3 regions of the Rhizobium sp. 10PS4 genome follow, and region 1 is predicted to be linked to each of the others. Evidence: predicted binding sites of a transcription regulator. Region 1 holds the regulator's gene; each other region holds the start of a gene.
The links. Region 1 encodes HrcA, which represses chaperone genes, less so after heat shock. Its sites were predicted from a motif close to GTTAGCACTCNCNNNNNGNGAGTGCTAAC; they were not measured.
Positions count from the first base shown of each region.

Region 2: a site for HrcA is predicted at 1,853-1,881, ahead of groES (co-chaperone GroES). Genes of this name have one in related genera too.
Region 3: a site for HrcA is predicted at 1,410-1,438, ahead of RWJ89_RS29680 (co-chaperone GroES). Genes of this name have one in related genera too.

Region 1 covers NZ_JAWDIW010000021.1:65,453-68,725, forward strand. The annotation lists gene RWJ89_RS31335 (nucleoside hydrolase) at 1-375, shown strand, start outside; gene grpE (nucleotide exchange factor GrpE) at 417-1,049, opposite strand; gene hrcA (heat-inducible transcriptional repressor HrcA) at 1,160-2,248, opposite strand; gene rph (ribonuclease PH) at 2,377-3,096, shown strand; gene RWJ89_RS31355 (VOC family protein) at 3,093-3,273, shown strand, end outside.
Region 2 covers NZ_JAWDIW010000001.1:437,725-440,997, reverse strand. The annotation lists gene RWJ89_RS02005 (HD domain-containing protein) at 138-557, opposite strand; gene RWJ89_RS02000 (DUF2934 domain-containing protein) at 563-889, opposite strand; gene RWJ89_RS01995 (hypothetical protein) at 946-1,302, opposite strand; gene RWJ89_RS01990 (hypothetical protein) at 1,412-1,702, opposite strand; gene groES (co-chaperone GroES) at 2,025-2,339, shown strand; gene groL (chaperonin GroEL) at 2,493-3,273, shown strand, end outside.
Region 3 covers NZ_JAWDIW010000018.1:115,019-118,291, forward strand. The annotation lists gene RWJ89_RS29660 (DUF1488 domain-containing protein) at 1-75, opposite strand, end outside; gene RWJ89_RS29665 (hypothetical protein) at 66-389, opposite strand; gene RWJ89_RS29670 (hypothetical protein) at 386-721, opposite strand; gene RWJ89_RS29675 (hypothetical protein) at 718-981, opposite strand; gene RWJ89_RS29680 (co-chaperone GroES) at 1,493-1,810, shown strand; gene groL (chaperonin GroEL) at 1,861-3,273, shown strand, end outside.

The DNA.
Region 1 (3,273 bases):
ATGATGCCGCTTGACGTGACGCATCAATTGCTGACCCGCAAGGACCGGGTGAAGCGCATGGCCGAGATCGGCACGGCGCCGGCAAAGGCCATGGTCGAGATGCTGGAATTCTTCGAACGCTTCGACATCGAGAAATACGGTTCCGACGGCGGGCCGCTGCACGACCCGACCGTCGTCGCCTACCTGCTGAAGCCGGAGCTTTTCAAGGGCCGGGACTGCAATGTCGAGATCGAGGTCCAATCCGAACTCACGGTCGGCATGACCGTCGTCGACTGGTGGCATGTGACCGAGCGCAAGCGCAACGCCAGGGTCATGCGCCATGTCGATGCGGACGGCTTCTTCGATCTGCTGATCGAACGCTTCGCCCGCATCTAAAGCTTCGGTTTCCCTTCCTCGCGAGGAGGAAGGAAACGATCTCAGGCGTCTTTTTCGTCGAAGACAGAGTTGGTTTCGGTTTCGGCCGGCTTCGGGCCGCCCTTGGCGACACCGACCATGGCCGGGCGCAGCACGCGCTCGCCGATGGTGAAGCCTGCCTGCACGACCTGGACGACGGTGTTGTTCGGCACGTCCGGGTTCGGCACCTCGAACATCGCCTGATGGAAATTCGGATCGAACTTCTGGCCAACCGGCTCCAGCTTGCGAACGCCGTGGCGTTCCAGAGCCGACAGCATGGCACGCTCGGTCATCTCGACACCCTCGATCAGCGTGCTCAGGCCGGCATCGGCAGTAGCCTTGGTTTCCGGAGAGATGGCGTCAAGCGCGCGGCGTAGATTGTCCGAGACGGCGAGCATGTCGCGCGCGAAACCCGCGACGGAATAGGACTTGGCATCCTTCACCTCGCGCTCGGTGCGGCGGCGCAGATTGTCCATCTCGGCAGCAAGGCGCAGATAGCGGTCGCGCAGCTCGCCGTTTTCGGCTTTCAGAAGCTCGATCGGGTCCGGCTGGGCGGGCTCTTGCTGCGCAGTTTCGTTCTCGACGTAGGCGGCAGCGTCGGCTGCGGCATCGGCCGCAGTTGCGTCAGGTCCGTTTTTCGTCGTGTCATCGGTCATGACGGTCTCCGGTTGGTGTCTTCAGATGCGCCCGATATCGAGGTTTGACCGAAAAAAATCAAGTCTGCGTGACAAAGAAGCGAAAATTCCGCGTGACTGATTGCTGCGCGTCAAAGCTGATTGCGCGAAAGGCGGGAGACGAGCTGGGCTGTGTAGTCCACCATCGGCACGATGCGGGAATAATTGAGCCGCGTCGGGCCGATAACGCCGACGGCACCGACGATACGATCGTCGTCGTCACGATACGGCGCGACGATGAGCGACGAGCCGGACAGCGAGAAGAGCTTGTTTTCCGAACCGATGAAGATGCGCACGCCCGAACCGCTTTCGGCGAGATTGAGGATCTCGATCAGGCTGTCCTTCTTCTCGAGATCGTCGAACAGCAGGCGCAGCCGGTCGAGATCCTCGGCGCCGGCAAGGCCTTCGAGCAGGTTGGCGCGGCCGCGGATGATCAGCTGCGTCGGCTTCCCCTCGTCCGGGCTGCCGGCCCAGACAGCGATGCCGCGCTCGACCAGATCGCGCGACAGGGCATCGAGTTCGTGACGGACGTCGTCTTTCAGCCGGCTTAATTGTTTGCGGAGCTCCGGTAGGGTCTGGCCGGACATATGGGCATTGAGAAAATTCGCCGCTTCCGTCAGCTGCGAGGAGGTGACGCCCGCCGGCAGTTCGATGATGCGGTTTTCCACCTGATCGTGATCGCCGACGAGCACGGCCAGCGCCTTTGTCGGTTCGAGCCGGATGAACTCGACATGTTTCAGCACCGGATCGCTTTTCGAGGTGATGACGAGGCCGGCGCCGCGCGAAATTCCGGATAACATGCGGCTTGCCTCGTTCATCATCGATTCGACGGGATTGCCGCCGCTTTCGGCACGCACCTGGCGGTCGATGCTGGCGCGCTCCTCGGCGGAGAGGTCGCCGACCTGCATGAAGGCATCGACGAAGAAGCGCAGGCCGATCTGGGTCGGCAGCCGGCCGGCGCTGACATGCGGCGAATAGATCAGGCCGAGCTCTTCGAGATCGCTCATCACGTTGCGCACCGAGGCCGGGGACAGCGACATCGGCAGGATACGGGACAGGTTGCGCGAACCGAGCGGCTCGCCGCTTTCCAGATAACCTTCGACGATGCGACGAAAAATTTCCCTGGAGCGCTCGTCCAGCGCAGCTACGGCATCCGAAACCGACGTCGACCTGATGCCCATGAAGCTTTCGAACCCGTGCTGATGATACTTCCCGAAAATATAGTCAAACTAACACCCGTGGCAAAAGGGAATTTGCAAATGAGCGCCGCCAATCGTAGAAGCGGTCAAATAAACCCCAGGAGATAAGAATGCGGCCTTCAGGCAGAAAGATCGACCAGATGCGCAAGGTCTCGTTCGAGCGCAATTTTTCCAAGCATGCGGAAGGCTCCTGCCTGGTGAAGTTCGGCGATACGCATGTGCTCTGCACGGCGAGCCTCGAAGAAAAGACGCCGCCATGGCTGCGCAATACCGGCAAGGGCTGGGTCACGGCCGAATACGGCATGCTGCCGCGGGCGACCGGCGAACGCATGAAGCGCGAGGCCGCCGCCGGCAAGCAGGGCGGCCGCACCCAGGAAATCCAGCGGCTGATCGGCCGGTCGCTGCGCGCCGTCGTCGACCTGCAGGCGCTCGGCGAACGGCAGATCACGCTCGATTGCGATGTCATCCAGGCCGATGGCGGCACGCGGACAGCGTCGATCACCGGCGGCTGGATCGCGCTTTACGACTGCCTGAAATGGATGGAAAGCCGCAACATGATCAAGGTCGACCGGGTCCTGAAGGATCATGTCGCCGCCATCTCCTGCGGCATCTTCGCCAGCCAGCCGGTGATCGATCTCGACTACATCGAGGATTCCTCGGCCGAGACCGATGCGAACTTCGTCATGACCGGCACCGGCGGGATTGTCGAGATCCAGGGCACGGCCGAAGGCACGCCGTTCAGCGAAGGCGAATTCACCTCGCTGATGCAGCTTGCCAGAAACGGCATCGGCGAACTCGTGGCGCTGCAGAAGCAAGCCGTCGAAGGATGAACCCCATGCTGGAAGGCATGTTGGAAACGGCGCTCTATGCGCGGGATCTCGATAAGGCCGAGACGTTTTACGAAGACGTTCTCGGGCTTGAAAAGATCGCCCGCGCCGCCAACCGGCACGTCTTCTTCCGCTGCGGGCCTGGCGTTCTGTTGATCTTCAATCCCGAAGAAACGGTGA
Region 2 (3,273 bases), on a different contig from region 1:
GGCCTCCGCCGCTGCAAGCGGAGGCCAGGTTGCGGTCGCGCTCTGCACGTGACATGGAAGCCGAGGAGTGCGCCCTTGCGCCGATTGCCGACCTTTGGTGGCAGTTGCAGGCGAACTGCGCAAATTCGTCCGCGGTCCTATTGTCCGTTCCTGATGTCGCGCAAGAGATCCAGGCCGCGCTGGTATTTTTCCGTTTTCTTGCCAGCTTGTTCGGCCTGTCGGAGATTATCTTCGAGATCGGCCCGTTTGACGGGCAAGGCCAGCGCGTTTGATGCCGCACGTCTGACGAAATCGTCATCCGGCTCGTCCGGCCGCCGTGTCAGAGCATTCACCGCGGAGATGATCGCCGGCGGAAACCCTTCTTCCCGCAGCCTGTCGAGCGTCCAGCCGCTGCCCTTCTCGACGACGTCATGAAGGTAGGCGACCGTTCGCGTCTCCTCACCGGAAACGAGAAGCGCTACTCGCTGGCAGTGCTCGAAGAACGGCCGGCCGGTCTTGTCCGCCTGGCCTTCGTGGGCCGTAAGAGCGATCTGGATGGCATGGTCGAGATGCTGCATGGCGATCACGGCCCTTCGGTCTTCCTGATCTTCCGCCAGGAAGGCTTTTCGCCCGTCGTCATCTCTATGTCAGGCACGGGAGCCTTGGCGGCCTCAACAGGCCACGTTCTTGGCCGATCGAAATCGCCGCTCTCGCCCGCCCCTTGAAGCAATGCCGCATCATCCCTGTCGTCTTCATCGAGCAAGTTCTGCAGCGTCTCATGCTCATCCTCGCCGGCAAGTTCGTCGCAGGCTTGAAGCCAATGGCGCTGGTCAGCGCCATCCGGGCGGCCCTCGGCCTCCCAGATTTCGTAGGCACGGCGACGGATTTGCTCGTGCTTGTCTATAGCCATGATCGCCTCCAAGCGCATTGGAACGAGCCGCCCGAAGAGCGGCTCGGCCGCCCTTTTCAGGGCGTGTTGATGGTTGGAAGAAAATCCTCCACCTGCTTGCGTTGATCCTTTGGAAGCGTCTCCACCCGTTCCTTCCAGAACCGTTCGGCCTCCGGCGGATCCTTGTCCCAGTGGCGAACATCGGTGATATTGTCATCGATCATCGACCGGCGGTGGCCGCCGAGACTGAGATATTTTTTCGCAAGCTTCAGGCTTGGGGTTTCGGTGCCGCTATCGCGACTTAATACCGAACTCACATTGCGCCGGGCGGTCTCCAATGCCCTTTTGCGATCGGTTTCGGCCCGTTCGGTATCGGCGGACCGCGCATCGTCGGTGCCGCTCTCTGGCGGCACGTTGGATCTGAAAGTCATCATGGATCACCTTTCGATGTTGTGATCCAATAACCTTCGCAAGCAGTGAGAGTTCCGCGTGGGTGGCGATTGATTTGAGCGGGGGATCGAGGCGGAGCCACGCATCCGGCGATCAATGGACGGCCATGCTCACCATCCGATAGGGGTGCACGGCTTCGAATTGCGAGATCATCGCCGTTGCCTGCTGCAATACGAGCTCGGCATTTTCCGGATCATCACGGGCGAGCTCATCGGCGTTGACGCGGATCGCTTCAGCCATGTTGTTGGAGATTGCCGCAAATTGCGTATTGCCTTCGACAAAGGCCTCACGCGCCGTGTCCTCCAGCGTACGAGCGATATCGACGAGGATTTCCTCGCGTTCCTCGATACTGAGGTCTTTGATTAGTTTGGTGTTCTCTTCCATGTCACTCACTCCTAAAGACGTGGGACGGTGACCGAGCTCATCAAGCCTCGGCCACCAAAGAACTAGGAATGCCGAAATACGGATTCAAGCCTCAATGCCGTTCGCCCTTTTATTGGAACGCAGGAGCCGATTGTCTGTTCCCTGTTGGGCGTTAGCAGTCTTCGGCGGAGAGTGCTAATTTTTCTTTCGTCGCCTCTTGAAATTGCTGAACCCTCGAACCAGATCATTCGCGCAAGGCGCGCGCGAACCTGCACCCGCCCGGATTGGTTATCCGGTCCGGCCACGGGAACAACGTCATCATTGTTCATCGATGGAGGAAGACATGTCGTTTCGACCGCTTCATGACCGTATTCTCGTCCGCCGGGTCGATTCAGAGGAAAAGACCAAGGGCGGCATCATCATTCCCGACACCGCCAAGGAGAAGCCGCAGGAAGGCGAGGTTATCGCCGTCGGCCCCGGCGCACGCAACGACGCCGGCCAGATCCAGGCTCTCGACGTCAAGATCGGCGATCGCATCCTGTTCGGCAAGTGGTCCGGCACCGAGATCAAGATCAACGGTGAAGATCTGCTGATCATGAAGGAAAGCGATGTCATGGGCATTATCGAAACCCAGGGCGAAAAGAAGCAGGCCGCCTGAGATCCCTACGGACATCCGTCAACGCTGGAGCGCTTCAGCTTTTCATGGAAACGCAGAACAGCTCCAACCTTTTATTTCTGACGCAATTCCAAGCGGAAAACCGCGCCGCACTTTTCCTGGAACTGCTCTGGCTGCCGATGAAGGAGTGAGGACATGGCTGCTAAAGAAATCAAATTCAGCACAGAAGCCCGTGAGAAGATGCTGCGAGGCGTCGACATCTTGGCCAACGCCGTGAAGGCGACCCTCGGCCCGAAAGGCCGCAACGTCGTGATCGAAAGGTCTTTCGGCGCGCCGCGCATCACCAAGGACGGCGTTTCGGTCGCCAAGGAAATCGAACTCGAAGACAAGTTCGAAAACATGGGCGCTCAGATGGTCCGCGAAGTCGCCTCGAAGACCAGCGACGTCGCCGGCGACGGCACCACGACTGCAACGGTGCTGGCCCAGGCGATCGTCAAGGAGGGCGCCAAGGCGGTGACTTCGGGCATGAACCCGATGGACCTGAAACGCGGCATCGATCTTGCGGTCGGCGCCATCGTCGCGGAACTGAAGGCCAATGCCCGCAAGATCTCCAACAATTCCGAGATCGCCCAGGTCGGCACGATCTCCGCCAACGGCGATCCCGAAATCGGCCGCTTTTTGGCGGAAGCCATGGAAAGGGTCGGCAATGATGGCGTCATTACCGTCGAAGAAGCCAAGACCGCCGAAACCGAACTCGAAGTCGTCGAAGGCATGCAATTCGATCGCGGCTATCTCAGCCCCTATTTCGTGACCAATGCCGACAAGATGCGGGTCGAGTTCGAAGACCCCTATATCCTCATCCACGAGAAGAAGCTGTCGAACCTGCAGTCGATGCTGCCGGTTCTCGAAGCAGTCGTCCAATCCAGCAAGCCGCTGCTGATCATCGCTGAAGACGTCGAAGGCGAAGCCCTCGCAA
Region 3 (3,273 bases), on a different contig from region 1:
GTCATGGCCGACGAAGCGCACAGCATTTCTCGCCGCATCGAAGCTGCGGCTTTGATTCAGGAAGGCTAGCGCCATGGTTGAACCGGCGGAGTTTCACTCCGGGCGGCGTCCGACAGCCTCAGCCATTCCTTCCGGTATCCTATGTTGAGAAGATTGAAGGACATCATGTCTTTCCCGGCCTGCGGACGGCTCTTGCCTGTCACGGCATGCTCGGAGTGCACTGGAACGCCTGCTGAGACACGATAGACGGTCCACGAACGGGCGGATTCGATCCGGCGGTCGCGTTCGATCTCCATGGAGTAGCGGCCGGAAGCGCCACATTTGTTTTCCCATGTGCCGACGGCAAAGGCATTCCGTCTTCGTTCGGCTTCGTCTTCATGGCTGTTCACGATGTCAACCTTTCGTCATTCGGGCCGTGGCCATGGCCAAACGTCCTCTCGATCAGTGTTGCGCCGCTGCCGGCGGGCGATAGGTTTACCAGTTCCAGGCTGTCTTCCGTCGCGACCCGCTCATGACGTTCATCGTCACTGCGGATGCGGTATTGCAGCACATTTCCTCTCAGAGGCAGCGTGGCGGTAATGCGGTATGTCTCGGGGAGCTTGGAGGGAACGACCAGGAACCCGTCCTTCACCCGGACAGTCTGTCCAACCTTGAAGATATGTGTTGCTGCCTCGCGCCGGATCGAGCGTCCATTGCGTTGCGGGATGCGCGTAGCGGTCATGACGGTTTGTGGTCCTTTTCGAGCGCGGTTTCGAGATCTGACAGGTGGATAGGCATCATCTGCTGCGTCGAACTCTGCGCGGCAATCGCCGGCAGGTGGATGAAGGCGCCGACCCTTAGCCAGGCAAGCCTGGAAACGCTATCGATCAATTCCTCGTCATAATCGACGCGGTATTCTCCGGCTGGCTGCGCCCCGTCGAAACCGGGCAGGTGGAATGAGGATGAAAAGCGGACGACTGTTTGTGTGGTGCGACTGGTCACGGCTGAGGCCTCCGCAGGAAGCGCCGATGCGTTTCCTGTATCGTTGAGTTCCGAACCGGACGAACTCGAGGCTGCCGGTACATCCGCGGTCAGCGCCAAGCTCATTCCGGATCGGAATAGGCGAAATCGACGCCAGAACGACGTCACAAATTGCTATCGAAAATTCAGTGGTGATGGCGGGTCGTAGTTCTCTGACACCGCGAAGCCAAGTCGGCCAAATCGACGAGGCCTATCATTGCGCCTCGATTGAGTTTAAATCAAGATAAATTCGAATTTATCTATGAAAAACGCCAAATTAACTCGATAACCATTTAAATAAAATTAGGTGCGGTGTCGTAAAAATTCTCTTCATTTCCTGATTATTGCAAAATATCCGTTCAAATTTATTTCCTAAATTTTTCCAGAAGTTCCCCGTGCGAACAATATTTCTTGGCACTCCTATCAATCGAGTGCCACGAGTGCTATTTATGAATTGCAGCCGCCCTACGCGCCGGCAGCAGAAAGACCCTCTATGAAATTCCGTTCACTTCACGACCGCGTCGTCATTCGACGTGCGGAAGGCGATGTCAAATCCAAGGGCGGGATCATCATTCCAGACACCGCCAAGGAGAAGCCGCAGCAAGGCGAAGTGGTCGCATTCGGCCCGGGCCTGCGCAACAAAAGCGGCAATCTCGTCCCGCTCGATGTCGAGGTCGGTGATCTCATTCTGTTTGGAAAATGGTCGGGGACCGAGGTCACGATCGATGGCGAAACCCTTCTGATCATGAAGGAGACCGACATCATGGGCATCGTCGAAAAGACCGAAGCGGCTGCCGGCAAAGCCGCCTGAGGGGTCGAATTTGTGACCCGCAACTCAAGACCGAACTGGGAAGAAATATCATGTCTGCCAAGGAAATCAGGTTCTCTACCGACGCGCGCGACCGCCTGCTGCGCGGCGTCGAATTGCTCAACAACGCCGTCAAGGTGACGCTTGGCCCGAAGGGTCGCAACGTCGTCATCGACAAGGCCTATGGCGCACCGCGCATCACCAAGGACGGCGTCAGCGTCGCCAAGGAGATCGAGCTCGAAGACAAGTTCGAGAACATGGGCGCGCAAATGGTGCGCGAGGTGGCATCGAAGACCAATGATCTTGCCGGCGACGGCACGACGACGGCAACGGTGCTCGCCGCCTCCATCTTCCGCGAAGGCGCAAAGCTCGTCGCTGCCGGCATGAACCCGATGGATCTGAGGCGCGGCATCGATCTCGGCGTTATCGCCGTCGTCAAGGAAATCAAGGCGAGGGCGATGAAGGTCAAATCGTCAGGCGAGATCGCACAGGTCGGCACCATTGCCGCCAATGGCGACGCCACCATCGGCGAGATGATCGCCAGGGCAATGGACAAGGTCGGCAATGAGGGCGTCATAACCGTCGAAGAGGCGCGAACCGCCGAAACCGAACTCGATGTCGTCGAGGGCATGCAGTTCGATCGTGGCTATCTCTCGCCCTATTTCGTCACCAATGCCGAGAAGATGCGCGTGGAACTGGAGGAGCCCTATATCCTCGTTCACGAGAAGAAACTCGGCAGCCTGCAGGCGATGCTGCCGATCCTGGAAGCCGTCGTACAGACCGGCAAACCGCTGCTGCTCATCTCGGAGGACGTCGAAGGCGAGGCGCTGGCGACGCTGGTCGTCAACAAGCTGCGCGGCGGCCTGAAGGTCGCAGCCGTCAAGGCGCCGGGCTTCGGCGATCGCCGCAAGGCGATGCTCGAAGACATTGCCGTGCTGACCGCCGGCCAGATGATTTCCGAGGATCTCGGCATCAAGCTCGAGAACGTCACGCTCGATATGCTCGGCCACGCCAAACGTGTGCTGATCGACAAAGAAAGCACCACGATCATCGACGGCTCCGGCGAGAAAGCGGCCATCCAGGCGCGCATCCAGCAGATCAAGGCGCAGATCGAAGACACCACCTCCGACTACGACAAGGAAAAACTGCAGGAACGCCTGGCGAAACTCGCCGGCGGCGTCGCGGTCATCCGCGTCGGCGGCGCGACCGAGACGGAGGTCAAGGAAAAGAAAGACCGCATCGACGATGCGCTGAACGCCACCCGTGCGGCGGTCGAAGAGGGCATCGTGCCCGGCGGCGGCGTGGCACTGTTGCGCGCGAAGTCGGCGCTGACGGGACTGACGGGGGAGAACGCCGATGTGACGGCGGGCATCTCGATCGTGCTCAGGGCGCTCGAAGCCCCGATCCGGCAGATCGCCGACAATGCCGGGTTCGAGGGCTCCATTGTCGTCGGAAAACTCGCCGGC